DNA from 4 places in the Paenibacillus sp. FSL E2-0151 genome. Region 1 is predicted to be linked to each of the others. Evidence: a T-box and tRNA genes for the amino acid it is inferred to sense, from the RefSeq annotation. Region 1 holds a T-box; the other regions hold tRNA genes.
The links. The T-box of region 1 lies ahead of leuS (leucine--tRNA ligase). A T-box ahead of a tRNA ligase gene usually reads a tRNA of that ligase, here a tRNA-Leu.

Region 1 (7,530 bases):
CGGAACCGGCAGCATGGGCAGCCTGCTAATCTATGCCCTGATCCAATCGGGTGCACTTGAGCCCCGGCAGATCGCGGCCAGCAATCGAACCCCGTCCAAAGTACGTCAGTTATCCCTCCGTTACCCCGGTCTGCATGAATCCCAGAGCAATCGGGAAACGGTGATCCGAAGCAACATCATCTTCCTGTGCGTGAAGCCGCTTGAATTCAAACATGTTATTGACGACATCCTGCCTGTCGTGAATCCCAATCATATAATTGTCTCGATCACCAGTCCCGTGCAGCTGCGACATCTGGAATCTTCACTTCCTTGCAAAGTCTCCAAGGTAATTCCCAGCGTCACACACCAAGTCGGCAGTGGAGCATCCCTCTGCATACATGGCGAACGAATGACCAGTGAAGACCGCGCTGTGTTGGAAAGTCTGCTCAGTCATATAGGCAGGCCGTACCAAGTGGATGAAGCCTGTACACGAATCACATCCGACTTCTCCAGCTGCGGACCTGCATTCATATCGTTCTTTTTGGAACAGTGGATCGAAAGTGCAGTGAAGCTGACAGGCATCAAAAGGGCAGATGCCTGCGCTCTGGCTGGCGAAATGCTCCTGGGAACAGGCAAGCTGCTCACCGAAGGAGGATACACCCCGCAAGAGCTTCAGGCTCGTGTCGCTGTACCTGGCGGTATTACCGCTCAGGCACTCGCACTGCTGAAGGTTAGTCTTGACGGCGTTTTCGACAACCTGATCCACACGACACATGACAAATATGATGAAGATTTGTTAAAGCTGGATGAACTATTCCGAGCCGGTGAGATTAACCGGCAACAATATTAACGAGTTTGCCTGGAACGGCAATGACCTTGCGAATGGTCTTGCCTTCCAGCGCCTGCTTAACAGGTGCCAGCTCCATCGTAAAGTCCTGCATACCCTGTGCATCCAGATCCTTCGCGATCGTAGCACGAGTTACAATTTTACCATTTACCTGAACAACGATTTCTACTTCCGCATCCACTGTCATGGACTCATCATATTCAGGCCAAGCCACGTAAGAGATCCCACCTTCGTGACCCAAACGGCTCCACAGTTCCTCTGCCATATGCGGTGCCAGTGGTGACAACAGCTGCACAAATTTCTCCATCGCTTCACGAGGCAGTGTGTCCGCTTTGTATGCATCGTTGATGAAAATCATCAGCTGGCTGATGGATGTGTTGAAGCGCAGATGTTCCAGATCATCCGTAACCTTTTTGATCGTTTTGTGAGCAGTTCGTTTGAACTCATCCGTTCCACCGTCCACCGTAATCTTGTCATTGATGGCTCCTGTGTCTTCGTTAATGAAGAGACGCCATACACGTGACAGGAAGCGGTGCATGCCTTCAACCCCGTTTGCATTCCACGGTTTTGTCGCTTCCAATGGTCCCATGAACATCTCGTACAGACGCAATGTATCTGCACCGAATTCATTCACGATTTCATCCGGGTTAATGACATTACCACGAGATTTACTCATTTTCTCATTATTGGTACCCAGGATCATACCTTGGTTGACCAGTTTGTGGAAAGGCTCTTTGGTCTCCACAACACCCAGATCATACAGCACTTTGTGCCAGAAACGAGCGTACAGCAAGTGAAGTACGGCGTGCTCTGCTCCGCCAATGTACAGATCAACTGGCAGCCACTGCTGCTGTTTCTCCTTGGAGATCAGTTCCTTGTCATTGCGCGGATCGATAAAGCGCAGGTAATACCAGCAGCTACCCGCCCATTGTGGCATGGTATTGGTCTCGCGACGTGCCTTCATTCCCGTTTCCGGATCTACCGTATTCACCCACTCCGTAACATTCGCCAGTGGTGATTCTCCTGTACCCGAAGGTTTGATCTGGTCGATATCAGGCAGCAGCAGTGGAAGTTGATCCTCAGGTACTGTCTTCATCGTTCCGTCTTCCAGATGCAGAATCGGGATTGGCTCACCCCAGTAACGCTGACGGCTGAACAGCCAATCGCGCAGACGATAGGTCACTTTCCCTTGTCCTTTACCGTTCTCTTCCAACCAAGCAATCATCTTGGCAACCGCTTCTTCATTATTCAGTCCGTTCAAGAAATCGGAATTCACATGTGCGCCATCACCCGAATATGCCTCTTGTGTAACGTCTCCACCTTGAATAACCTCGATGATATCCAGACCGAACTGCTTCGCAAATTCCCAATCACGCGCATCATGACCCGGAACTGCCATAACCGCACCTGTGCCGTAACCTGCAAGAACGTAATCAGCAATCCAGATCGGCAGTTTTGCACCATTAACAGGGTTGATTGCATAAGCGCCAGTGAATACACCTGTTTTGTCTTTGGCCAAATCTGTACGTTCCAGATCACTCTTACGAGAAGCCTGCTCCTGATAAGCCTGAATAGCTTCACGTTGGTCATCGGTTGTAATTGCTTCTACCAACTCATGTTCCGGAGCCAGTACTGCAAAGCTCGCACCGAACAATGTGTCCGCACGGGTAGTGAACACCTTGATAACTTCCTCGCGACCCTCAATGGCAAATACAACTTCCGCCCCTGTCGATTTACCGATCCAGTTGCGCTGCATATCCTTGATGCTTTCAGACCAATCCAGCTCTTCCAGGTCTTCCAACAGACGCTCTGCATACTCGGTAATTCTCAGAACCCATTGACGCATCGGTTTGCGTACAACCGGATGTCCTCCGCGTTCACTCTTGCCATCAATAACCTCTTCATTAGCAAGTACCGTTCCAAGGGCTTCACACCAGTTAACTGCAACTTCATCTACATAAGCCAGACCTTTGTTGTACAGCTGAATAAAGATCCATTGCGTCCATTTATAGTATTCAGGGTCCGTTGTGCTGATCTCACGATCCCAGTCATAGGAGAAACCAAGCGATTTGATCTGGCGACGGAAATTGTCAATATTACGGAATGTAATATCTCGTGGATGTTCACCTGTATCCAGTGCATGCTGCTCAGCAGGCAGACCGAAAGCATCCCAACCCATTGGGTGCAATACGTTGTAACCGCGCATACGTTTGTAACGGGAAACGATATCCGTTGCCGTATATCCTTCCGGGTGACCTACGTGCAGACCTGAACCGGATGGATAAGGGAACATATCCAGTGCATAAAATTTCGGTTTAGCAGGGTCCTCACCCGTTTTAAACGTTTTATTTGCATCCCAATATTGCTGCCAACTTTTTTCCATGACTTGTGGCTGATAGCCGTGTTTCGGCTGGTTATTCTCACTCATCTATTGTTCCTCCTTCAGGTTATTCACTTTAGCTTTAATTGCAACAAAAAAACCTCAGCATCCCGTAGCGTTTGCAGCGCTAGGGACGAGAGGTTGAATTCCCGTGGTACCACCCTAGTTAGTGGACGAACGTGCTTCGTCATCCACTCCCTTTGGACCTGTAACGGCGGTTAACCGATGCGGATTTCCATTCCTGAACCCAAGCTTTATACAAGCAGGTTAAACAGAATGGTGTAATCACCGCATTTCTCCAAGGCGAGTTCGCAAATCACTGTCAACCGGCTTGCACCAACCGCCGGCTCTCTGTTATGTACAGGAATTACTACTGATCCTTATCATCGAAATATGTATACAATATCGGGACCATTATATAAAAAAGCAAGCCCAAAGTCAATATTACACGTTATAATGACCCTTTTAAGTCACACGGTTCGTACCGTTCAATAATACTCGTTGCTGTTCAGGATAACCGAAAACGCTCAATGCCTTCCTCCAGATTATGAATGGTCCAATTCACATGTTCCTGATTATCATATTGACGATAAGCGCACTCAATGCGCAGCACCAGATCAAAGTACAAGTCATAGAGACTTCTTCTTTTCAGCTCACTTTCAGTCGTAATCTCATGCCCATACCCTTTCACAAAACCGGGTGTATAGTTAAAATGACTGAAATAATGCTCCATCAGAGGATCTGCCCACAGTGAACGTTCAAAATCAATAATCGCTGTGATACGACCTTTGTCTACTAGAACATTGCCATCCCACAGATCCCAACTCACAAGAACAGGTTCTTTTACATCGTCCAGCACATCCGATTTCTCTTCAATCAAGCGTCTCAATTCAGGATAATCGATTGAAAATTTAATTCCGGCTTCTTCCCCGTCGGTAAGAATATCATCCATCAGATTCATAAATGCTTCTTTCCATGTGGAATATTGCTGTTTTTGCTCCGAGAAATATCCAAACTTCTCGCCTTTGATTTCATTAATTCGACGATTGTACCGACCGAGCTGGTGTTCAATGGCCTCCTGCTCTTCCGCAGAATATTGATCCTTGACCTGATTATAGGGTGTTCCAGACATGTACTCCATGATAAAATAACGCGCTGAAGCCATAGTTAACGAATCATCATAAGCCAGCACTTGGGGTACGGGAACATCCTGTAGCTCCGTGATGAGGCGTAGTGCCTCAATCTCAGCAATCATGAAATCCTGCTCACAGCGCATCAGATTTGTCGAAGCCGACGGTGCAATTTTGAGTACCACTCGCTGTGCGTCACTCAGTGTAATGAGATATGCATGATTGGCCCAGCCATCCACCATTTCCTTGTAGTCCTGTATACTTGCAGAGAAATGCTGCTCTATTATGGCATTCAACTGTTCTGACGTAAGTCTTGTTTTATATGTACTTTCCATTTCTACACCTCACATTGACATTTGATTTATTTCCTCAGAAAACGCTTTCTATCCGACTATTATCACCTTCTTTACTTTAACTGGCAATACTTTTTGTCACGTCGTTATGTCTTTTCTTGCATTCCTCTACCCTATTTAAGACTATTGCTATTCATTCTCCATAAAAAAATCAAACAAAAAACTGCCCTTATGCACCATAAGGACAGTTCTCATTATTCGCTCTTACTTCACAGCCACGTAGAACAAGCGCTGTGCGCTGTCTCCAGCTTCTTTCCATTCAAAATCCGCATATACCTTCACGTCTCTAAAACCTGCCTTGGACAACTCAAGCTTCATCCAGTCCGGGTTATATGCACGCTGGACATGAACTTCTTCAAACCGCTGATACATATCCTTGCTACCATCATCCACACGCGAAAAAATACTGAGATGATGTTCGATCTCACAGCGATCCTGATCCAGATCACATGTCCAAATATACGACACGGAGCGCTCATCCAGTACAAAAGGCTGCTCTTCATCATAACGAATAAGGGTATTGGGATGATGCACATCAAACAGGAACGTTCCATCAGGCTTCAGCATCTCGTATGTCCGCTGGAATGTTCGAACGACATCTTCTTGTTCAAGCAAATAATTGACGCAATCACAGAAAGATATCACCGAATCCACAGGTTCCGGAACTCGCCATTCCCGCATATCCTGCTGCACCCAACGGACACTGCCCTCACGATACAAGCGATGACCCTGAGGCGTAGCCTCCATCTTGCTGCGTGCAACCGACAGCATATCTGATGAGAGGTCAATGCCTGTAACTTCGAAACCGGAGTTCACGAGCGGGATCGTAATGGAGCCCGTTCCACAGCCAAGTTCAGCGACACTTTTGGGCATTCCATGCTTTTCCCATGCTGTTCTTGCAAACCTTATCCAGTCCGGATAAGGCATATCTTCCATTAATTCATCATACACATAGGCAAATTTCCGGTAAGACATGTCAGGCACCGCACTTTCAATTTCATTTTCCAATCCTGTTAACAAAAGAAAAAACAGGGGCATCCGGTGTTTACCCAGCCTATCCCTGCCTTATCCGAGTTCCATATTACAACTATTTAATCAGGAAGATTACTTGTTTTCACTTTGATCCGCAGGAGCAGATTCGGACAGATACGTCCAGCTTTCCTTTTGGACCACCAATCCGTCTTTCATCAATTTGCCCAAGGCACGCTTGAAGGCAGACTTACTGATGCCAAAGCGTTGCTTGATGATATCCGGCGGAGTTGCATCCGAGTATGGCATGCCACCCATAGGGCGTTCTTTCATAAAGGCGAGCAGCTTGTCTGCATCTTCGTTACGTCCAACTTGTTTGAGTTGAGTCATCGCCAGATTCACACGTCCGTCTTCACGTACCAGTGTCACCCGACATTTCACTTTTTCACCAAGACGCAGCATATGACTACGTTCGGATGAATGAATCATACCAATTGCGCCAAAGCCCAGTACACCGCCCTCTACAAGTACAAAAGTACCCATCTGCAGTGGCTTGTATACCGTCGCTTCAACCCACTCGTTTAACCATGAAGTTGGCGCATGGAAAGACAATGGTGAAAGCTCACGTTCCCCGGCCAATTTGGCACGCAGACGTCCCTGCTTGTCATGTTCCATGATTACAAAGACTTCATCCCCCACTTGAGGACGCAGTTCTTCCAGTTCAGGCAATTCACGAATAGGAAGCAGCAATTGCCGTCCAAGACCCATTTCCAAGAAACAGCCCAGTCGTGGGTGAACATCAGCCACAACCAGTCGTGCCATTTCGCCAAGCATGAGATAAGGCTTTTTCATCGTTACGGCCAGACGATCTTCTGTATCAAAGAATACAAATACCTCAAGCGTCTCACCAATTTTAATATCCCGTGTTAACTCGGTGTAGTGAAGCAGTACATCTTCCGATCCTGTCGTCAAAAAGAAGCCAAACGGAGACACTTCACGTGAAACCGGCAAAGAGACGACTGTTCCAGCAATCAAACTCATACAGTTTCCACCACTTTGGCATCAGACCATAGTCGTTCAATGTTGTAATATTCGCGCTCGTCACGGTGGAAGATATGAACAACAACATCGCCCATGTCCATCAATACCCAACGTGCGGAATCCATACCTTCGATACCTTTGATCGTCGCTCCGGCTGCATGAGCCTGTTTGCGAATTTCAGTGGCAATGGCTTGTACCTGTGTATCGGAATTCCCGTGACAAATAACAAAATAATCTGCCACCAGGGAAACATTAATCAGATCCAACGCTACAATGTTGGATGCCTTTTTGTCGTCAGCGGCAGCAACCGCCATATTCATAAGTTCTTTCGATGATACTGTCATGAACCAACCTCCATAATCTATAATTGTGCAATTAAGTCATTCCGCGACAGCATGGTCAAAGGATAAATGACACGTCGTTGCGAGATCAGCAAGCTGATCGTCGAATCGAATCCGGCAATTAAACCTTCCTCCAGACTACGTTCAGCCTGTTCGCGAATGTGATCCACTCCCGGGAAATCTCGTCCCGGTTCAATGTAATCGGCAAGACATACCACTTTGTCCAGCAAGCTCATGCCTACCCGACCCGAGGTATGCCACCGGATGGCATTAATAACTTCGGAATCTTCCACACCGTAATCACGCTTGGCTACAAAAGCACCGACTTCGGAATGCCAGAGTTGCTTGTCATGCTGCAGAAGTTCCTGGTTTAACCCGTTATCACGGATGACCGCTTCCATCTTCGCTACGGGCCAGTACTTCGCCACATCATGCAATATCGCTGCCAGATCTGCTTTCACAGGATCAGCACCGTATTTTTCAGCCAACA
Region 2 (7,530 bases), 2.7 Mb from region 1:
GTTATACGATTTCTACAGGTGTACTTAGCGCTGATCTGAACGGAGACGAGATCATTCCTGTACCGCTGGAATGTGAGGAATCCATTAATGTAGGGTGGATAAGCCACAAGAGCACTTCTCTCTCTAATCTGGGTGTAGCATATGTCCAGGCTCTGCATGAGGCCATAGGGTCTTAGAAATGTTAAATGGTTCATCAAAAGGCCGTTTCCGAATGAGTCGGAACGGTTTTTTGTTGTACTATGATCTTTAAAGTATAGGGTGGTATGTTGTCATCCCGTGTAATAGAATGAAGGTATATGTCGAATGTGTGCAAGAGATCGAAGGGAGAACGGTTAGTGAGAGTTCTGTATCGGAATAAAAGTGAACAGCATGAGCTGACGGTATATGATACCAAAAAGCTTTATGGAGAGAAGGGCCAGTTTCGTGTATTAGAATTCTCCAATGCAGCTGTGCAGGGAGCCATGGATCTGGATGAGCCTAACCGGATGGTGTTGGAGTATCCGAGAGCGATGGTGCATCTAATGGAACGGAATGATCCTGAGTTTGATACCGTATTTGTGGTGGGACATGGTATTGGCACATTGCCAACCTACTTGTCTGATCGTCAGGTAAAGGTGGCTGAGCTTGACGCAGAGGTCGTGGAGTTGAGCCAGACCTTTTTTGGCTATGAGGGAAGCCCTGTGCTCATTGGGGATGGTCGTGAATTATTAGGCCAGGAATCCGCTGCGACATATGATTATATTATTATTGATGCCTTTACGGCAACGGGTACACCGGAGCAGTTTATATCCAGTGATTTTTTTGCCATGGTCAAGGACAAGCTGGACTCGGACGGAGCTGTCATCCTTAATGTGTTTGGGCGTGCGGGCAACGATCGGCTTGTCAATGCGATCTATACGACACTTCAGGCACAGTTTGCCTATTCACGTGCATTCGCATTACCTACAGAAACAGCGGATGAAGTTCAGAATCGCATTTTAATGGGTAGTCATCACCCGATCGAATTTCAGGTTCGTCAGATGGCAGGGTTTGTTGAACAAGAGCCAGAAGAAGGATATATCATTGTCGATTAGGGCGATCCTGAACAGTGATTCTTCCAGGGAAAGTAAAATGTCATTAAATCGTCAATCTTACGATGTAATTGTTAAGATTTCTCAGTCTCTTTATTTGATCTTAACAACTTTCGTATAAGATAGAAGGAATATGCTTTTTCATGAAAATCCGGGGGAAGTAAACGATGATTGCACAGATCAAGAGATCTAGAAGATTACGAAGAAAAATAAAAAACATCAAGAAGATCAGCCTCACGGCTTTACTCGGCGGGTTGGTCACTATTTCAGTTATAATGACATTGACCCTCATGGTCATCTCATCTTATACATCTCAGAAACAGTCACTCATTGATAACACCCTGTCCCTAAACTATGCAAGCGCTGTGCAAATGAGCCAAACGCTGGATTCGCTTTTTTATTCCATGCAGGAGAGCTTGAAATATGCAGCCACATATTTCACGGATATGGATCACTCTAATACAAAAGAGTTGAATTCCACATTGGATTTGGTTCGCAATAGCAGTAATTTTTTCAATTCCGTTTCTTTGGTAGATAAAGCGGGAGTAGTTAGGTCTACCTCACCTTACTCACAGGCTAGCGTAGGCCACCATGTTAGTTCCAATGCTGCAAAAGAAGCGGTTAGCTTGAGGACTTCGTATATCTCCGAAGCGTACCAGACACCCAGAACCAAACGCAGAATTGTATTTGTCAGTGAACCGATCTTTGATTCGGCAGGGGATTACCAAGGAACGATTGGTGGAAATATCTTTTTACAGGAAAATAATATATTGAGTCTGTCTTTTGGCAGTCAGCTCAAAACAAGTAATGGGTCCTACTTTTTTATTGTGGATAAGAAGGGCACTTTGTTATTTCACCCAAACACCAACCGAATTGGTGAAAATGTCAGTAAAAATGAAGTGGTGCAAAAGCTGCTAGTAAACAAGAACGGTAAAGAACAATACAAAAACCTGGCAGGTGTGGATTCGCTTGCAGGTTATTACAAAGTTCCATCAACAGGTTGGGGCGTCGTAATCGTGTCTCCAACCCAAACGGTGTACGATCAGTTGAATCATCATATCCGTATGTTGTTGCTGTACACCTCAGTGCCTTTCCTGATCCTGACCCTTATTGTGGTTCGGGTTGCACGCAAGCTGGCCAGTCCTTTTGCTATGCTGGCTGATTTGGTGAATCAGGTCGATAAGGGACAAGTAGAACTGCCTGTGATGAAACCTCACTGGAATAGAGAGGCAGACCTTCTAACAAGAGCAGTTGTTGGCGCATTAGCGAACTTTAGGAAACAGACAAACCAGCTTGTCTATGATGCCAGAACAGATGTTTTAACAGGCATGAACAATCGCAGAACCTTCGAAGAAGTCATTCAGGAATGGATTCAGGATGAGGCGCCATTCTCCATTATTGTTCTGGATATCGACCGCTTCAAGTCCATTAATGATACATTCGGGCATCATGCTGGGGATGAAGTATTAAAACACATTGCCAATATCATTCAATTGTCTGTTCGACCAGAAGATGTATGCGCCAGGTTTGGTGGAGAGGAATTTGTAGTCTTGTTAAGAAATTCCGAGTCTAACGTCGCTTTTGAGATTGCTGAACGTATCCGAATAACGGTCGAAGAAAGCATATTGCCTATAGATCGTTCCGTCACCATCTCGGCTGGAATTGCTGAATATCCCAAGCACTCCACAACATCCACAGAACTGTTTCACCTGGCGGATAATGCATTGTATCAAGCGAAGGAAGAGGGACGTAACCGTACGGTTACGATCCAATCGGTTATTAAATAAGCAAGCAAAGAAGCTGTTCCCTAAAACTAGGGACAGCTTCTTTTGTGTACTATACCTCTTGTGAGGATCTGGCCAGAACCTCATTTGTATACGTTTCTCCCCAATCTCGCATGCTGAAGATAATCGGCCGTAACGTTTCACCAAATGGTGTGAGGGAATACTCCACTTTAGGTGGGATCTGGGGGTATATTTCACGATGAACAATTCCGCTACTTTCCAACTCTCGAAGTTGCAGGGTGAGCATACGCTGGGTAATGTCAGGAAACAATTTTCGGATCTCGTTAAATCTCAAAGGACCAGAGAATAAATGATACAAAATGGCACCTTTCCATTTGCCTCCGATCACACTGAGGGTAACTTCCACGGAACAGCCGTAGGGCGCGGGACATAGCTTGGTTGCGTCCTTTTTCATTATAAGTACACCTCCACTTTACGGTGATTTTCTATAGTATCTATTTGGGTGGTTATATTACATAACGTACGTATAGTTCATGAAAGAGCATATCACTTATGATGCAGATTATAAACCCTAACTCTAGCCGAAGGCAGATGTGCTGATGTCTAGAATATAAAAAAGAGCCCGGGTTTCAGGCTCTTCGCTGGATGTATAAAATATGATGATGAGCGTATATACGCTACTTCAGTGACGATAGAATGGAGTCACATAGAGCCATCGTTGCAATATTATCCTTGGCGCTGGAATGTGGGACAGTCTGATTCTGGCAACACGCGATGAAGTGCACCATTTCACCAACAAACCCGCGTAGATAAAGGTCACGATAAGCTCCTGACATGGGAGATCCGGAAGGTGTATATACAGTATCTTGTTCCTCGAGAGATTTCCAGGGAAGGCTGGTCGAACTTCGGGATTGATGAACAGTAAGTGTGTTGATCTCTTCAGCTGACGCAAATCCGTTGTCAAAGGTGACGAGTACACTTTCACTTTCCCGTGACCAAGCACTCATGCCGGTAAAATAAGCGCTGCCTACTACGTTATTCTCAAATACAAGGGAAATGCTTTGATTAATGTGTTCCCCATCCTTCACGGTTGTGCCTGTAACTCGTATTACTTCTCCGAATAAGTAACGCATCAGATCGACCATATGAATGGCAGCGAGCTTTATGAACTGTTCCTCATCCTTGCAAAATGGGGTACTGTCTACAGCGAATTTCATCTGGAATGAACGTACCTTACCTAGCGAACCACTATCAATTAGCTCCTTCAGCTTCATGTATATGGGGGCATAACGTTTCATAAAACCAACCATGACAACGACGCCAGCCTGCTCGGCAGCTTCTGCTACAGTGGCGGCTTCCGCTGCGTTCCATCCGAGCGGCTTATCCACGTATACATTCTTGCCAGCCCCAATGCATTCGAGAACAAGAGCGGTCTGATCTACAGGCTGGGCGACCACAACGACACCGTCACAAGTTTCCTGCTGTAACATAAGCTGAGCGTTATCATACGCTTGTCCGTTGCTGCCAAATCGCAGCAGAGCTGCTTCAGAGCGTTCCATACTGCGTGTGGCAATGGCCTGGATCTGCGCTCCGGCTTCAACAACAGAAGGGTAAATATTCGTGGATGCATGAAGCCCTGCACCGATAAAGCACAGATGGGTTGTTTTCAAGGTGGATCTCTCCTTCATTTTTGCATTCGTATGGATGGTATATTTGTTGATTAATGCTACGATAGGGTGTTTGAAGTTGAGAAAAAAGGACATATGTCCTATTCTTGAATGAGTAAAAAAAGAAGTTGCATTTTTATTTTGGAGCATGTATACTCTGAATTACGGTAAAACAAGGAATTGTTTCACCGGAACGCTTTTCATCGATGGATGAGGAGATACATATTATGCGGTCGTGGCGGAATTGGCAGACGCGCACGGTTCAGGTCCGTGTGGGCTAACCCCCGTGGAGGTTCGAGTCCTCTCGACCGCATCTAACAAAAAAAGGTTCGTGAGTTGCTCTAGGGCAATTCACGAACCTTTTTTTATTTTGTGGATCATTCGTGTGAAGCCTACATTTTGCTACCAGCATGCTAATGCTAATGTTGCCGCTGGCGCAGAATGACTGCCGTGATGATCCCGGCAATGGCTCCTGCAATACCAAATAGCGTTACACTGGCAACCACTTCAACCGACTGGAGACGAAACAAAAAAGCGATACCGCTGCCAAAAGTGGTTCCAGCGAGAAATCCGAGCGAAATTCCTAATTCTTTCGTTAATTTCATTGCTTCACCTACTTGGAAATGTGAGATATGGATTTGCAAATATTGGGTACAGGCAGTAAAGTGTGATCAGGAAAATCATCACATTTTATTTCCTTTTTTATCTTGTGGTTTTAACCCGTTAATTATGCATGATATCTCATATGGGAGGGTAAGAGCGAATGAATATGAACGAACGAATTGCAGCATGGAATGAGGAAGCACAGCAGTGTGCTTGCGGTCATCAACACCGAGTGGTGGATATGCTGATACATCTGGAAGCTGGGGCCATTCAGAGGTTACCGGGTTATTTGTCTGAGCAAGGATATCGTCAGGTGACGGTTGTTTATGATCGACATACGTTTCGGGCCGCCGGATCTGATGTGCTGAGTAGTATTCGCGAAGCGGGAATGCATGTGGATGAGATCGCTCTTCCGGAGAATCGCACGGGGGATATCATTGCGGATGAAGCAGCTATTGTGCAGGTTATGTTGGGTGTGAGACTCGAAAGTCAGGCTGTAATTGCGGTGGGTTCAGGTACCATTCATGATCTGGTGAGATTTGTTTGTTCCAAAATGAATAAGCCCTTTCTGTCGATACCGACAGCGGTTTCAGTAGATGGCTTTACCTCTGCGGGTGCACCCTTAATTGTAAGCGGAATCAAACAGACATTTCAGGCTGTTCCGCCTGAAGCCATTTTTGCCGATATGAATATCCTGGAGCAAGCTCCCCAAGTGATGACGGCTGCCGGATTCGGAGATATGCTTGGCAAATATACTTCCCTTGCAGATTGGATTGTTTCTCGTGATCTGGGCGGGGAACCGTTCTGTCCGGTTGCTTATCGGATGACAGAAGAAGCGCTGAATACCTGCATAGATCATGTACAAGCGATTGCGGAGGGGCGAGCAGAGGGAGTAGCTGTATTAATGGACGCACTAATTGTTTCCGGTATCTCCATGCTGATCATTGACCATTCCCGTCCGGCATCCGGAGGTGAGCATCATCTGTCCCATATTTTGGAGATGGATCTGATGCAAGCGGGAGAAAGGCCGGTTCTGCATGGTGCCAAAGTTGGCGTAGCTTGTGCATTGCTTACGGTGAAATATAAAGAACTTGCACAGACATCGGGTGAACCGGTGTTTGGGATATATGACCAATTGCCGGAGGCTACTCAGCTCATCGCATGGTTGGAACAAGTAGGTGGACCTGTGACTACTGAGCAACTTGGTGTAACCCCGGAGATGGTGGAACATGCATTCAACACAGCGCATACGCTTCGTCCTCGATATACCGGATTGAGATATATCAATGAAGTGTTAAACACGAGTTTAGGATGACCTTTTAGAGAGAATGATCATGATGAAATGCATTAACTTCACTTGTAGCGGGCTGTGATGGCTCTCCTTGGGAGCAAAAGACGAAAAAGGGTAGGTTATCTGACATTTCTGCTGGAATAGCCAGAACAGTGCTTCAAGTCCGAGAGAGAAGGCATGCATTTATTTTAAAAAAGGCTCTGGCCTCCCTATGGGGAGATCAGAGCCTTTTGGCTGTTCGCTTATTTAGTTGTTGCGACGATCTTTCAAGATGACATCTGCGAACAAAATAGTTTTCGGGATACGGAAAAATTGCTCCGCTTGTTCCTGAAATGCAGCAGAAGGCAGTGTTCCCTGATGCAGCCATTTGCGGAAAGTGCCGGGATGAACCCCGATCCAGTGGCTGACATCTGTCACCGACAGATCATGGACCATACACAAGCCTGTCAAAATACGGTTACTAACCGGAGAACGGGTCACCGTACGCTTCATGAAGCGAGATGACTCGGGTTGACATATGACAGGGCTATTACGCACAACTTCTTCATTGAAGAGAATATGACGCGGGTAGCCGAGTAATTGGCAAGTCTTGTCCAAATTGGTACTGCCGGGTATCCGTCCTTCATATACCCACGCACTGACACTGCGTGAAGAGATGGAGAGGTCTTCAGCAAGCTGGGACAACTTGATATCATTGGCCATCAGCACGGCAAGAAGAACACGATTGCGGATTTGACAGCGTGTCGGTTTTCGGAATCGTTTAACACGGACGCCTTTTCCCAAGTATTTACGGTTGATCAGAGACCACGCCTGGATGGAATGTTGTTCTGGTTGATTAGGCATATTTCCTCCGATTTTTTTTAACCAAATACTACAATAAACAACGGGGTACTTTCAAGTGCCGGGATTACCGGTTACAAATGCGTCAATGCGTCAATTCACGATAAAGAGGGAACTACGAACTAGACCATGCGCAATTCACATCCTAGTATATTCCTAGATTACAATGTTTCACTAAAAATGAGGGGAGAAATTGGACAGGAATAAAAATAATATAGTTCCAATTACTTATTACTAGGTCTAAAGAACTTTTATCTGTTTTTTGTTGATATGATGCGGTTTATTTCCCTGAATTCCCCAAAAGCATGTGATTT
Region 3 (7,530 bases), 190 kb from region 1:
AACTGATGGATACCGTTGTATTGGTATTTTCTGTGCGTGATACGGGAATTGGCATTCCTCAGCATCAGATCGAACCATTGTTTGATGCATTTACCCAGACCGACATCTCCCATGCGCGCCGATTTGGCGGAAGCGGTCTTGGTCTGACCATCTGCAAAGAACTGCTGGAACTGATGAATGGTCAGATTTCGGTGGAGAGTACAGAGGGGAAAGGTACACAGTTTGAGGTGACACTGCCCTTGCTGCGCCAACAGGCCATTCCCAATGTAGGATAATCAATCAAGCAGGACAGCCGGGCGGTCTCGGCTGTTTTTTTATTATATTGGATTGTTTTGCGAACGGGCGTTCTGTTATAATGCAAGTGTTGAATGGGGGAGACACAGCATGAGTAAGAGACGCACAAGAAGAAAGCGTAAAGGTAAACAAGGTTTCAAAAAGCAGGTTCTGACGCTGGTAGCGATGCTGCTGGTAGCCCTCTACGCCTGGGCTGGGGGAGAATGGCCCGAGGAGATACCTAATCCATTCGGTGGGACTAATAAGAGTGTAGACCATACCATTACGTTCCCTTCAGAGCGTTACCCCGAAACAGCCAACCATATTAAAGCTGCTATCAAGGCAGGGCATTCGGATGTATGCACCATTAATCGTAATGGAGCGGAAGGCAATCGGGATCTATCACTTAAGGGTGTTCCGGTCAAAAAAGGTAAGGATCGTGACGAGTGGCCCATGGCGATGTGTGCTGAGGGAGGAACAGGTGCAGATATCCAGTACATTACCCCGAAGGATAATCGTGGTGCAGGTTCATGGGTAGGGAATCAGTTAAGTACATATCCGGATGGAACACGAGTGAAGTTTGTAGTGAAGTAACAACAGGATATGGTTGGGCAGAAATAAGGATTGTAAGGCCTTTGTTGTGAGGTCAGTGGCAGCGTGGTACAGGATAAGTAGAAGAGAAAAACCAGACGTGCATGCGTCTGGTTTTTTGGTGTAAAGTGCTGGCATAAATAGATCTAGTTAACGTATCTATACGGGAACTGGAGTTTCTAGGATTACAGAGCCGACTAAACGAGTTGCATTCCGCTTAAATGATGAGACCGGATGCTTAACAGACGCGTAACATGTTCCACCTCATCAAACGGTATCCACAGACTGCCGTGGACCGTACGTAAGGAAAGAATGGATGTATCAGCGGTACGCTCGGGAAATCCGGTTACCGTCTGACCGCTTGTATTACGAACCATGATCTGTTGCTTGCGCCGGATGGCAATTTCTACCTCTTTTTTCATAAGTCATTGCTCCTGATTATGAGATGTTAAATCCATATGTCAATGTTTTCAATGGTTAATTTGTCTTCTTTATCTAGTCTATCAGAACTAGGTATAGATTTCCAGAAGAGAAATCAACATTCTTCTAGGTGATTTGTCTTAGCTGTGGACGAACCGTTTTTGAATGGGGATTAAGGGGTTATATTAGGGTAAAAGGAGGGGAACGGAATGACACAATTGATTATTGGGCTGGCCCGTACCGAGAACGAGGCTATAATTATGCTGAATAAGGTGAAAGAGGAAGGCGTCAAGGAGAAAAATTTAGGAGCGGTGGCCAAGGAGCAGCTTAATCTGGAGCTGGTGAGCGAAAAGACGGGGCTACCCAAACCTTTGAAGGGTGCCGGAACAGATGGTGCCTTTGGCGCTCTGAAAGGCATATTGGCTGGTCTGGGGAAGCGAATGGATCAGACGATGTCGATCGGAAATGCAGTGCGTAGACTCGCTGGTAATGAGATTGGAAGTGAGACCGATGATTTGGTGCTTACACTGACTGAAGCGGGAATCTCGGAGGAGGATGCGCGGTATTACGAAGATTGGCTGTTAAAGGACCATATCTTGGTTATCGTGGAGTGCAGTGAGGAAGAAGCGGCTCGTGTTCGACCTATTTTACTTTTTAGTTTAATTTAAGGCTGATTTTAGGTTTCTTTAATGTTGGGGAGGTATTCTTATCTCACACCTCCCTTAATATAGATTGGTTTACCGGAAGTCCGGGACCGCAACTCGGACTTCCTAGGCACTGTGAGCTGACGCTTGCAGTGCCTGTTTCATTTTTTTAAGTTGAACTAAAGATTATTTACACTGACACTCCGATGACAGAATAACCTTCTAATCGCTGTTATCCCCAGATTTTTTCGATTCCCTCTTCTCAAGGGGAAATCCGGTGATAAAGGCGAACGCTTCGCTTTTTCAGTTTTTTCTGTCCTCTCCGTTATCGTGTAAATCATTAGTTAAACTTATATAGTTAGATTATTTTATAAAAAAGTGTTGCAAAGTTAATTAGTTCATGGTAAGATATTTCTTGTCGCCAAGAAATACATAATCCTGCCGGGGTGGCGGAATTGGCAGACGCACAGGACTTAAAATCCTGCGGTAGGTGACTACCGTACCGGTTCGATCCCGGTCCTCGGCATCTTAAAAAGAAGATCGTATGACGCTTGTTAACCAAGCTGCATGCGATCTTTTTTTGTGTTCTTTAATATGATCGTCACTTCATTGCAGACCACATCACCATGCAGCTCATAAACATAAACCCTGCATAATACATATCAGAAGGGACATTTACCTGACTTTTATGAAGAGAGAGAACAATGGTGTATACTATCCGTAGGCATATATTACCTTTACCTTGCTGAACGATATAGGTTCAACTACACATGTACACGATAACGGAGAGGACAGATGTTGTTCTGTCATCGGAGTGCCCGTGTAAATAAACATATTTGAACTTATGTAGAGTCACAAAACCAATAAAACAATCTTATGGACGGAGGACTCAAGTTTATGTTGAAACAGCTTAAGCCATACAAGGTGTTACAGGAGCGCAGAATCGAAGAACTGAAATCGGATGCGTATCTGTTGGAACATCAGAAATCCGGAGCCAAAATTGTACTTTTATCCAATCAGGACGACAACAAAGTATTCAGTATCGGTTTCCGCACACCTCCGGAAGATGATACAGGGGTAGCCCATATTCTCGAACACTCCGTGCTCTGTGGGTCCAAGAAATTTCCGGCCAAGGATTCTTTTGTTGAGTTGCTGAAAGGTTCATTAAATACATTCCTTAACGCCATGACGTATCCCGATAAGACGATCTATCCGATCGCGAGTCGTAATGATCATGACTTCCATAACCTGATGGATATTTACCTGGATGCAGTATTGAATACAAATATTTATGAGAATGAAAAGATATTTCTACAAGAGGGCTGGAACTACAACCTGACCTCTGCTGACGATGAGTTAACCTACAACGGAGTTGTATATAATGAGATGAAGGGGGCCTTTTCTTCACCGGAACGAATGGTGCGCAGAGAAGTGCTGAACTCCCTTTTCCCGGATACCACATACTCCTCCGAGTCTGGCGGGTTCCCGGAAGCTATCCTGGATCTAACGTATCAGGGGTTGCTGGATTTCCACACGAGATACTATCATCCTTCCAACAGTTACATCTATCTCTACGGGGATATGGATATGGAAGAGAAGCTGCAATGGCTGGATGAAAACTACCTGAGTGCATATGATCGAATCGAGATTGATTCGGCCATTCAACTTCAACCTGCCTTTGCAGAACGGGTAGACACAGTTAAGACTTACTCTGCTGGAAGTACGGAATCGGAAGTGGATAACAGCTTTTTGACCTACAATGCAGTGATCGGCACAAGTCTGGACAAGGAACTGAACATTTCCTTCCAAATTTTGTTATACGCACTGTTGAACGCTCCGGGAGCGGTATTGAAACAGGCGTTGCTGGATAAGGGCATTGCGAAGGACGTCTACGGTTCCTATGATGACAGTCTGTATCAGCCTGTATTCACCGTTGGACTGAAGAAGAGCAACCTGGAGAGCAAAGAGGATTTCCTGGGAACGATCAAAGAAGTGCTTGAGCGTGTGGTAAAAGAAGGCTTTGATCCAAAAGCGCTGCTTGCTGGAATTAACTCGTATGAGTTCAATCACAGGGAAGCGGACTATGGCAGAATGCCGAAAGGCCTGATCTACGGATTCTCCTCCCTGCAAAGCTGGTTGTACGATGAAGAAGCACCTTTCACTCATTTGGAAGCCAATGACGTATTTGCTGAACTGCGGACAAAAATGAACGAAGGTTACTTCGAGCAACTGATTGAGAAATATATTTTGCAAAACACACATACTTCTTTTGTGGCGCTTACCCCGGATAAGGGGCTGAACTCACGCAAGGAGGAAGCGTTGAAAGAACGTCTGAAAACTATTCAGGCTGGTCTTAGTGAGGAAGAAGTTCAGACGTTGATTCAGAAAACGGAGGCACTCGCCGAGTATCAGAATACACCTTCAACCAAAGAGCAGCAGCAGGTCATTCCGACGTTATCGATTGAAGATATTGAACCGAAGGCCTCTACGTTGCATCAAACGGTGAACCAGGTCGATGGCACAACCATTCTCCATCATAACCTTTACACCAACGGAATTGGTTATCTGAGACTGTTGTTTGATATCAAAGAAGTGCCACGTCATCTTCTGCCGTATGCAGGATTGCTCAAGAATGTACTGGGTTACGTGGATACTCAAAACTACTCGTTCAATGAACTGTCCAATGAAATCCATATCCATTCAGGCGGTATTCATAGCGGGATTGGATCTTATGCCAACGCGCATAAGCACAATGAATTCAAGGCTACCTATGAGTTTAACGCAAAAGTGTTGTATGACAAGCTTGGATTTGCCTTTGATATGATCAAAGAAATCGTGTTCACTTCCCAATTCGATAATTCGAAGCGGTTATATGAAATCACCTCCCAGATGAAAGGCAACCTGCAACGTAATCTGATCAATAGCGGACACTCTGCAGGAATTGGTCGGTCTTCGTCCAAACATTCAGCGGTCGCGGATTTCAGAGAAGCTGTAAGTGGCATTGCCTTTTACCAGTGGCTTGAGGATCTTCAGGCGAACTTTGAGGCGAGAAAAGAAGAGTTATCTTCCAGTCTGCAAGAGTTGACGGGGTATATTTTCAGACCGGAGAATTTGCTTGTTAGTTACACTGCCGATGAGCAGGGATATGAAGGACTGGAACAACAGGTATCCGACCTGAAAGCGAAGCTGTTCACACATGAAGTTGCCAAGGAAGAATTTACATTCACACCGGCTATTCATAAGGAAGGATTCCGTTCTCCTTCGGAGGTGCAGTACGTGGTGCAAACGGGCAATTATATTGACAAAGGATATCAATACACCGGTTCACTACGGGTCTTGCAGGGAATTCTGTCTCTGGATTACTTGTGGACCAATATCCGCGCCAAAGGCGGAGCCTATGGCTGTATGTCAGGCTTCAGACGAAACGGAGACAGCTACGTTGCATCGTATCGTGATCCGAACCTCGATAAAACGTACAAAGTATATGAAGAAATACCGCAATATTTGAACGAGTTCCGGGCAGACGAGCGGGAAATGACGCGTTATATCATTGGTGCCATTCAGGATCTCGATACGCCGAGAACGCCTTATGGCGAAGGAGCTTTCTCTCTGGAGTGTTATCTGTCGAATGTGACTGAAGCGGATCTGCAACAGGAACGTGACGAAGTGTTAAGCACGAAGGAAAGCGACATTATCGGTTTTGCTGAGCTTTTATCGGCCATACTTGAACAGCAACAGCGCTGCGTGATCGGTAATGAGAACAAGATTGAGGAACAGAAACAAATGTTTGACGAAACGCTTGATTTAATTAAAAACTAAGCGTAGTCTCGCTTATTCCCTGATCGAATAGCGTCAAAGCGAAAGGCACTTTTATGAGCTGGTTCCAACAGCTTATAGAAGTGCCTTTTCTAATGGGGAGGGACTGTCTCCATCCCATATGATATGAGAATGTGTGACGCTCTGCGTTGTTCAGGTGACGGCGAGCATGTTGTATATTTTCAGGGTCCGCAGATCTTCCTTTGAGATTTTTAATTCATTATATAACTCCTGATTCTCGGGCAGCGGGGTTCTGGAGAATAACATTTTGAGCGCGATAGGCATGAAAGGTCTGAAGGAGACACCAGCCATCAGTCCCCACTTTTTCTCTGATTCCTGAAAAGACGCCAGAATATTAATATATAGATTCTCCAGCGGCGTGGCCTGATTTTTCAAAATCAGCGTGGTGAGTGTATCATAATGCTCGGTGTGGCCCCAATACATATTCTCGCACTCCTGGTAGTTCTCAAAATCCTTCACATTCATATACATCACGGTGCGATAACGGTTGGCATCCGATTGAGCCATCATGTCAATGACACAACGAATGAGACTGTTGTTACGCCCGTCATAGAAGTAGGAATAGAAACGTGTGGAGTTCTTGAAAAAGCTGGACGGGACCGCATTCATCAGGGGAGATGCATGCCTTGGTTCTTGGTACAAGAGTTGCTCCACCTGGATGTTGAGTGCATTAGCAATATGATGTAACGTGACCAGATCAAGTGTAATATCTCCGCTCTCATATTTGGACAGGGTTCCTTTGCTTTTGAAGATCTGATCCGCAAGCTGTTGAATGGTCAGTCCCCGCCACTTCCGAAAGTTTCGTATTTTCTTGCCAACTTCCTGATTGATATTGTTCATAACCGGTTCTCCTTATGCAATGTTTCTTGAGAGTACGTGAAAATGATGAAAGTCATTCATAAAAATGATGTTATATGAGAAATATATCACTTTTTCACGGAAATACCTATTTTGGAGAAACAATAAACTTCATTTGTTTCGTCAGAATAGATTGTATTACATTTGATGCAATTCCTGCGTCATGAAATAATAGGTGTAATACGACATGAAACGACAATTGAAAAAGTAAAGCAGATAGAGGAGCAGAAGCTATGAAATATAACTTTGATGAGATTATTGATCGCACAGGAACAAATGCCATGAATACGGATGGTTTCCGTCAATATATTTTTAACGCCAGTGAAGACATGACTTTTCCATTTAAAGATGAAGAATTTATTCGCATGTGGATTGCAGATATGGAATTTGCCACACCTCCCGAGATTCTGGATGCAGTTAAGGAGCGTCTAGACCGTAGAATTATGGGTTACTCCCAGGTGTTCGATCCGGCATACTATGAAGCTGTTTCGAATTGGATGAAGAGATACTATGACTGGTCCTTCCCAAAGGAACATTTGGAGACCTCGAACGGGATCATTCCCGCTTTGTATGAACTGGTGGAATATATCTGTCAGTCGGATGAGAAAGTACTGATTGTTACCCCATCTTATGGTTTCTTCAAGTCAGCTGCGGAGCATAACAATCTTGAACTGGTATGTTCGGATATGATCAACGAGAAGGGGCGTTACTCGATTGATTTTGAGGATTTTGAAGCCAAGGCGAAGGATGAGAAGGTAAGGGTATGTATTTTCTGCAACCCGCATAATCCATCTGGACGTGTCTGGACAACGGAAGAGTTACAACGTGTGGGTGAGATCTGCCTGCGGAACAACGTATGGGTCATTTCGGATGAAATTCACTGTGATCTGCTGCGAACTGGCAAAAG
Region 4 (7,530 bases), 2.6 Mb from region 1:
TAGTGAATATGGTCATGGAGAACAGTCACCATACAACAATGAACTTCTTGGACAAACCTTGGATCGACAACATGTGAACCTTGAGGCATTACTTGCTGCCGGAGGAGAGCTTCATCTTGGTTATGCTCTTCCCCTGCTGGCTTATTGGAAAGTGGAGCAACCTAATCATCCTGCACTTTATATTGATGCTACGAACGGAGATGTACTGCCATCAGAGTTCCTGAACCTGCTGGAGACTGATTCCAAACAGACCTCTGTCAGCATAACTGATTTATCCACAACGCCATCTTTATCAGTCGACCCACTTCATCTGCGACCCGTCTTCAATCCGGCTGACAATCTGTTGTGGATTACCTCCAAACCTGTTGCTGCCGACCGGGCACAAGATGTGATACAACACGGGGAGAATCAAGAGATTGTTTTCTCAGCGGGTGATCGTAACGTTGTATACGGCGGTCCTCTACCCGTTAGCGGTTATCAGCTGTGGCATACAGATCAGGAAGCAGAGTCCATTCTATATGTATCGCTAGGTGGAAAATCATCCATTCAACGCTTTGTCCCTTTGAACACATTGCAGCAAGATGGCCATTTTTACCTCGTAAATCCTTGATCATCAGCAAATTCTTAAGACACAGTCAGATAATTTGTAAAACAACAAATAAGACGCCTTCCCATTTTATTAAGGGATTGCGTCTTTTGGTTTACTATTAGTGAAATAGGTAAGCGATAGTCACCCTTTGCCCGAAGAACTTCGTTTATGAGACTGTGTATCGAATTCTTTTTCCTTTTTCCCCACCCACAGGGATACAGCGAAAGGGATCATACCAAACCACTTCATCGCCCACGGCTCTTTCCTTTTGGTGCGACCTTTCCGCTCATCCTTCGGCGTATCGATATAATGTACTACACGTTGCGTAATGTATTTTACCAACTCATCACTTTTGGCCATAACCTCTGCCTCCTTCGCTCCTGCACTTTCACGGAGCTTACGATAGTTCTATTGTGTGCAGGATGTGCAATGGTTAAACATTTTTTTATTGAAAGGAGTATGAAAACCCTCAAAATGCACAGTCTAATGCCAAAGGTATCCATACAGTCTTTAATCTGCATCCGGTACCTATTTCATGAAGGAGTGTGTATTCCCATGTATAAGCTGCTGACCGCTTCGGTGGCCTTGCTCATTAGCTTCCATTGTCTTCCCATCCTGCCCCACCATGTCGCGCATGGAAAAGCAGCCCCGTCCCAGAACAGTCCATCCATGCTGCCAGTGACCGATGGAGATGCTTATCGCTCAAGTCATCATGCCTTTGCAGCACCCGTTATCCTGCTCGACGTAGGCCATGGGGGTATTGACGGTGGTACGTCAGCCCAAGGTGTGCTGGAAAAAGATATCAACCTGGCCATTAGCCAAAAGGTCTATCTCCTGCTTCGCAGCAAAGGTTATGCCGTTATCATCAATCGACTTGGTGATTATGCACTTAGTGATGAGAACCGCTGGCTGAACAGCCGCTCCCGTCATACCAGAGATCTTGCCCAACGTAAAAGCCTTAGCGAAGAAGTAAGTACAGATATCGTGGTCAGCATTCATGCGAACTGGAGTCCCCGATCGACAGCACACGGCCCGGTGGTACTGCACCAGAAAGAAGGCAGGAGTTATTTGCTGGCCCAATCCATTCAGGGTGCCATGAACAAGTTGTACGAAACGGAGCACGGGGTTGTATGGGGCAAGCCCTTTTATATATTGAATTACGTGAAGCAACCTGCCGTCATCGTCGAAACCGGATTTTTGAGCAATGCGGCAGATCGAGCCAGAATGAATGACCCCGCTGAGCAAAAACGAATCGCCCAGTCCATTGCCAATGGCATTATTTATTATCTGTCGGTAGTGTAGGAGCAGACTGCCATTGCCACACATCTCGAACCAGATCACCAATCCCTACAAATTGGACCTGATTTTTCAGACGGGAGACGGATTCACGAATTACTGCGGATGTGTTCATCCCCGAATGACCGACATGACCAATGACAACACAGATATCCTTGTCGATCGCACGCTGAGCAGCCAGATCCAGTTGCTTGCGAATGTGTTGCTTGGAGTTTTGATCATCCAGGAAAATGTCATTACCTACAGGTGGCATGTTTTTGGATATGGCCAGTTCCCCCACCACGGAGCGAAAGTTCGTACGACTGTCTACAAAGAAGAGACCCCGCTCCTTGCATACATCGAGCACAATGGACATGATGCGTTTGTCCGAAGTAATTTTGGAACCCATATGATTGTTCATGCCAATGGCGTGGGGCACATCATCAATCGCTTTCTCCACGCGTGAGCGGACTTCTTCATCTGTTAGATTGGATGTGATTGCACCCGGGCCCAGCCATTCAGGTCGTCCTTTCTTGGGTTCCATGGGCATGTGCACAATCACATCCATTCCCTTTTCATGTGCAGCCATCGCATCTTTCTTCGTTGTTGGTAAAAAAGGCATAACCGCTACCGTCAGTTTGACTGGCATCGCCAGGATCTCTGCCGTACCCTTCATGTCATTACCAACATCATCGATGATAATCGCTAACCGTTTGTGATTCGATGTGGACTCTGAAGCTGCCGCTGTAGGCCCTCCTGCCGATATGCCTGCGTAAAACACAATCAACAATGCCATGATACCTGCAATGAATCGATAAATCTTTCTCTGTACCTTCATCATGATTCCCTCCCCGTAACTTCTGTGATCTCATTGTTTGATAATGAAGGGAGGATTATGTAAGCCAAAGCCTTCCTTAATAATCATATCCCCGCCATTGAAGACCTCTATCTCAAGTGAAGATCTCCATCATTCCAGTTTTCTCCTTAGCATTCAGACAAGAACTGTCATTGAACAGTTATAAAAGAGATTAATTAGAAAAAATACTGTAATTTGTCAGGTTTTCAGTTTAGGAATTTTTTAGTAGAATCAACAAATGAAAGAGGTTCTATGCTTCATTTCTATCCTATGATTTATGGAAGGAGGTTTTGAAAGGGTTTACATAAAATAAATGCCAGACAATCCGCTATTCTTGTTTGTTATTCCTGGTTGCGGTTTCTCTATGCAACTTACTATTATCGAGGAGGATGAAAGTAGTGAAATTCAAACTAAAAAAGACGATTAATGTTCTTTTGGCCTGTTTAACAGCCCTGCCTTTGATGTTAACCCCGACAAATGTGTCAGCAGCCAGCGATGCCAACATTAATTTGTCCTCGGAAAAACAGCTGATCAAGGGCTTTGGGGGCATTAACCTTCCTGCCTGGATTGGTGATCTGACTCCCGCTCAACGTGAAACTGCTTTTGGTAATGACCAGAATCAATTAGGCTTCTCCATTCTCAGGATCTACGTTGATCCAGATTCCAATAACTGGTATCGTGAAGTTGCCACAGCCAAACGAGCTATCGAAAAGGGTGCTATTGTATTTGCATCCCCATGGAATCCTCCAAGCAGCATGGTTGAAACGTTCAACCGCAATGGGGACACAAATGCCAAACGTCTGAAATACGACAAATATACCGCATATGCGCAACATCTGAACGACTTTGTAACCTACATGAAAAATAACGGCGTAGATCTGTATGCCATTTCTGTACAAAACGAACCGGATTATGCTCATGACTGGACTTGGTGGACTCCACAAGAGATCCTTCGATTCATGAAAGAAAATGCCGGGTCCATCCAAGGTACCAAAGTCATGGCGCCTGAATCCTTCCAGTACTTAAAAAACATATCCGACCCAATCCTGAATGATCCGCAGGCACTTGCCAACATGGACATTCTGGGAGCACATACGTATGGAACCCAGATTTCGAATTTTGCCTACCCTCTCTTTAAGCAAAAAGGAGCCGGTAAAGAACTGTGGATGACTGAAGTGTATGTTCCAAACAGTGACAACAACTCAGCAGACCGCTGGCCTGAAGCATTAGACGTTTCCTATCACATGCACAATGCCATGGTAGAAGGTGATTTCCAGGCCTACGTGTGGTGGTACATCCGCAGACAGTATGGTCCGATGAAAGAGGACGGTACCATAAGCAAACGCGGGTATAATATGGCTCATTTCTCTAAATTCGTGCGTCCAGGCTACCTGCGAGTCGATGCAACGAAAAATCCGGATACAAACACATTTGTCTCAGCCTATAAAGGTGATAACAAAGTCGTCGTCGTGGCAATTAACCGTGGAACTTCAGCCACAAGCCAAAAATTCGTTCTGCAGAATGGTAATGCCTCTACTGTGTCCTCATGGATTACGGACAGCAGTCGAAACCTGGCAAGCGGAACCTCGCTTAACGTATCCAATGGAGCCTTCACGGCACAGCTCCCGCCTCAGAGCGTAACAACGTTTGTTGCCAACGTTACTGGCGGAAATAGCGGCGGGAATACAGGCAGTGGCACGACGTATGAAGCCGAGACCGGAACGTCACTTACGGAAGCTACCATTGAAACAATCTACCCCGGTTACACTGGCTCCGGGTATGTTAACTTCAATGCGATGACTGGTTCGGCCATTCAATGGAACGGCATTAATAACACGACAACAGGTACCAAAAACGTAAAGTTTCGTTATGCGCTGGAAAGCGGCACTCGGAACCTCGACATTTTTGTGAACGGAACCAAAGTCATTAGCAACGAGCCCTTTCCGGCTACGGGAAGCTGGTCCACTTGGGTTGAAAAAACAATACAGGTCCCCATGAACACGGGGACCAATACATTGAAAGTAGTTACCACCGGATCGGAAGGACCGAATATTGACAGCGTTAATGTTACCGCAGCACAATAAACGTTCCGTATGGCTGATGGAAGACATTTGCTGTACGTGCAGCTAAGCACTAACCTCTTGAATACTCATCACTAAAGTTAGTGTTATATCAAAAAATGCAAAAAAAGACTCCTTAAGCGTTAGCTTAAGGAGTCTTTTTATTAGATGCGGTCGAGAGGACTCGAACCTCCACGGGGGTTAGCCCACACGGACCTGAACCGTGCGCGTCTGCCAATTCCGCCACGACCGCATATTGTATCTCCGTCATCCATATCGGCGACAAGAAATAATATATCATGCGTAATCTATCATGTCAACACTGAAAGTAATAACAATAAAGCCCGAATCAGACGTCCATGTCGATTCGGGCTTTACCTTTAACTGCTGTTAATAGTTTGGTTCATTAAAACGGAAGCATACTACAAATTACAGCTTGGAAGGCCAGTTGCCATACCATGCATAACCGCCTCTTCTTTCTTTATCAATATCACTTAATTTGTATTTAACTACCCCGTCACGACCAATAAAGATTGGTTTATCCGTTCCGATCTCATAGAAGCGTGCCCAAATTGGTGCAGCTTTGGAATCAGCGATAATTTTACTATCTCCATTAGCTCTTTCATACTTGTAACCCGTAATTTTCACTTTGTTAAACCAAGCCTCCGCTCCTTTAATGGATGCGGTAATTTTAGCGTTAGCAGGTCTGGTTTTCAGAAATTTAACAATCGTTACACTCTCTCCAGCTGTCAGTGATGGCACTTCGTAGATTCTTGCGCTCGCTGGTTTAAGAGAGCTGGAATCATGTTGTTGTCCCCATGCTGTCAGCTTACCACCTGAAACGACCTGTGTATTCAGAATCGCCTCCACACCTTTGGCAACTGAATTTTTACTGCGGTTAGCAAGTGTGCTGTCGATAAATGAGAAATCACCTTTGCGTGCTGCTACTTCATCCAGCATGATCATTACATTAATCATGGCATCATCATTGTAAGTGATGTGCTTGTGGTATCCGGAGCTTTGGTAAACTTGTGGCCACCCGCCGTTTGAATACTGCATGTTGATCAAAAAGTTAATTCCTTTGATTGCAGCTGTGGAGTAACGCGGATCATTCGTCTTTTTAAATTCCTTCGCCAATCTTCTAATTTCTGAGTATGTAGCCTTGTTGTCTATCGTGGACTTTGCCCACTCTCCACTTGTCTGTTTATAATCTTTTCTCCAACCTCCATCCGGCAGCTGGTTCTTCAAAATATCAGAAATACTCGCTGTAGTACCCGACGCATCTGCAGCAGATACCGTCCCTACAGGGAGAACTGCCATTCCAACTACTGAGAACACCATCGTACATGCCAGGACAAAAGTAATTATTTTCTTCGCTTTCAAATGTAACACTCTCCTATGTTCGTTTTTATAAATCTTCCACTTCTACTTTACCTATGATATACGACCCAAACCTCCTTTATTTGTATTTATCGCATAATAAAATCAATTTTCATCCAATATGTGGATTGGATAATCAGATAATATGCAAAAAATCGATTTTTGTCAATATATGCAACTTAATGAATATAATCTCTCTAATTCTACATAACGGGATAGTTCTTTTAACTCATGACAAACCTATTTATTTATCCAAATTCGTCTTAAACGAACCAATAATGACGTTTTTGTCATGAATGATACCCAAACTTGATCCCTTCTTTCATATAAAAACCTTAATTCCGCTAACATTGAGGTATTACGAAGGGTTTTAAATGGGTTTGACAATTACGCATTTATGCAATATAGTTTCAAATAGTTACAAAAACTTAATTATTCATTGCCGAGTTTCATGTTTGAAAACGGGGGAACCAATTTGGGTGAATTATTCTTATACATAGGAAATATAGGGAACCTTCTACCGAACCCTTAGCTAACTCCGTAGGCATCGAAGGGAGAACATTGATTTTGAAAAAACTGATTATCTCCATTTTTGGAGCAGCTGTATTATTTACATCCGGGGCAACAAGCACAGAGGCAAGCAGTATCAACTCCGTAGTGAACAACATGACAGGTATTCCTTACAAATGGGGTGGCACAACTGTAGCCGGCTTCGACTGTTCTGGTTTTATGAGATATCTTTTCAACAAATACAGCATTGAATTACCACGTACTTCGCAGCAGCAAGCCAAAGCAGGTACTCCCGTATCCAAGAGCAATGTTCGGACAGGTGATCTGGTGTTCTTTAATACAACAGGCAAAGGCATTTCACATACAGGTGTATATATCGGCGGCGGACAATTCGCTCATGCCTCCAGCAGTAAAGGTGTAAGCATCACGAAGTTATCGAATCCATACTTCAATGATCGTTATGTAACAGCACGTCGGGTAACTGGACAGTTTATGTATGATAAAATGTTAGGTAAAATGTGATTCACATACAAAAAGGCATCGGTTATTAACCGGATGCCTTTTTTGCACTTAAAAATGTATGTTGCATTGCTTACTAATGCAGCGCCTTCTGCACTCGCATCGCACCCTGAGACAGGGCATGTCCTCCACCAACAGCTCCAGCCACGGCTACGGTCTCCATAATCTCCTGATCTGTTGCGCCCTTAGCACGGGCTTCTTCTACATGGTAGAAGGTACATACCTCATTGTTGGCGAATAATCCAATGCCAAGCGCAATTAGCTGTTTTGTCTTCGCATCAATCACACCAGGTTGGAAACATTCTCCGGTAAACTCATGATACGACTTCACCACACCTGGC

Region 2: it encodes a tRNA-Leu, which carries the amino acid that the T-box ahead of leuS (leucine--tRNA ligase) is inferred to sense. The anticodon was not compared.
Region 3: it encodes a tRNA-Leu, which carries the amino acid that the T-box ahead of leuS (leucine--tRNA ligase) is inferred to sense. The anticodon was not compared.
Region 4: it encodes a tRNA-Leu, which carries the amino acid that the T-box ahead of leuS (leucine--tRNA ligase) is inferred to sense. The anticodon was not compared.

Annotation. Positions count from the first base shown of each region.
Region 1 is NZ_CP150308.1:4,975,352-4,982,881, forward strand. Features, by position in the region: gene comER (late competence protein ComER) at 1-829, shown strand, start outside; gene leuS (leucine--tRNA ligase) at 810-3,254, opposite strand; T-box leader at 3,333-3,602, opposite strand; gene MHI55_RS22390 (aminoglycoside phosphotransferase family protein) at 3,715-4,671, opposite strand; gene MHI55_RS22395 (class I SAM-dependent methyltransferase) at 4,894-5,664, opposite strand; gene MHI55_RS22400 (S1-like domain-containing RNA-binding protein) at 5,794-6,699, opposite strand; gene rsfS (ribosome silencing factor) at 6,696-7,043, opposite strand; gene yqeK (bis(5'-nucleosyl)-tetraphosphatase (symmetrical) YqeK) at 7,061-7,530, opposite strand, start outside.
Region 2 is NZ_CP150308.1:2,320,678-2,328,207, forward strand. Features, by position in the region: gene MHI55_RS10740 (LysR family transcriptional regulator) at 1-176, shown strand, start outside; gene MHI55_RS10745 (fused MFS/spermidine synthase) at 336-1,073, shown strand; gene MHI55_RS10750 (sensor domain-containing diguanylate cyclase) at 1,346-2,857, shown strand; gene MHI55_RS10755 (helix-turn-helix domain-containing protein) at 2,907-3,269, opposite strand; gene MHI55_RS10760 (Gfo/Idh/MocA family oxidoreductase) at 3,493-4,485, opposite strand; tRNA gene MHI55_RS10765 (tRNA-Leu) at 4,712-4,795, shown strand; gene MHI55_RS10770 (hypothetical protein) at 4,902-5,087, opposite strand; gene MHI55_RS10775 (sn-glycerol-1-phosphate dehydrogenase) at 5,246-6,400, shown strand; gene MHI55_RS10780 (helix-turn-helix transcriptional regulator) at 6,623-7,219, opposite strand.
Region 3 is NZ_CP150308.1:4,786,931-4,794,460, reverse strand. Features, by position in the region: gene MHI55_RS21580 (ATP-binding protein) at 1-275, shown strand, start outside; gene MHI55_RS21575 (NucA/NucB deoxyribonuclease domain-containing protein) at 385-867, shown strand; gene MHI55_RS21570 (hypothetical protein) at 1,062-1,286, opposite strand; gene MHI55_RS21565 (general stress protein) at 1,494-1,952, shown strand; tRNA gene MHI55_RS21560 (tRNA-Leu) at 2,369-2,454, shown strand; gene MHI55_RS21555 (insulinase family protein) at 2,826-5,747, shown strand; gene MHI55_RS21550 (helix-turn-helix transcriptional regulator) at 5,898-6,605, opposite strand; gene MHI55_RS21545 (MalY/PatB family protein) at 6,857-7,530, shown strand, end outside.
Region 4 is NZ_CP150308.1:2,409,326-2,416,855, reverse strand. Features, by position in the region: gene MHI55_RS11245 (hypothetical protein) at 1-610, shown strand, start outside; gene MHI55_RS11240 (YqzE family protein) at 731-949, opposite strand; gene MHI55_RS11235 (N-acetylmuramoyl-L-alanine amidase) at 1,145-1,891, shown strand; gene MHI55_RS11230 (divergent polysaccharide deacetylase family protein) at 1,866-2,705, opposite strand; gene MHI55_RS11225 (carbohydrate-binding protein) at 3,119-4,804, shown strand; tRNA gene MHI55_RS11220 (tRNA-Leu) at 4,950-5,033, opposite strand; gene pelA (pectate lyase) at 5,210-6,172, opposite strand; cyclic di-AMP (ydaO/yuaA leader) riboswitch at 6,591-6,722, shown strand; gene MHI55_RS11210 (C40 family peptidase) at 6,728-7,192, shown strand; gene MHI55_RS11205 (carboxymuconolactone decarboxylase family protein) at 7,266-7,530, opposite strand, start outside.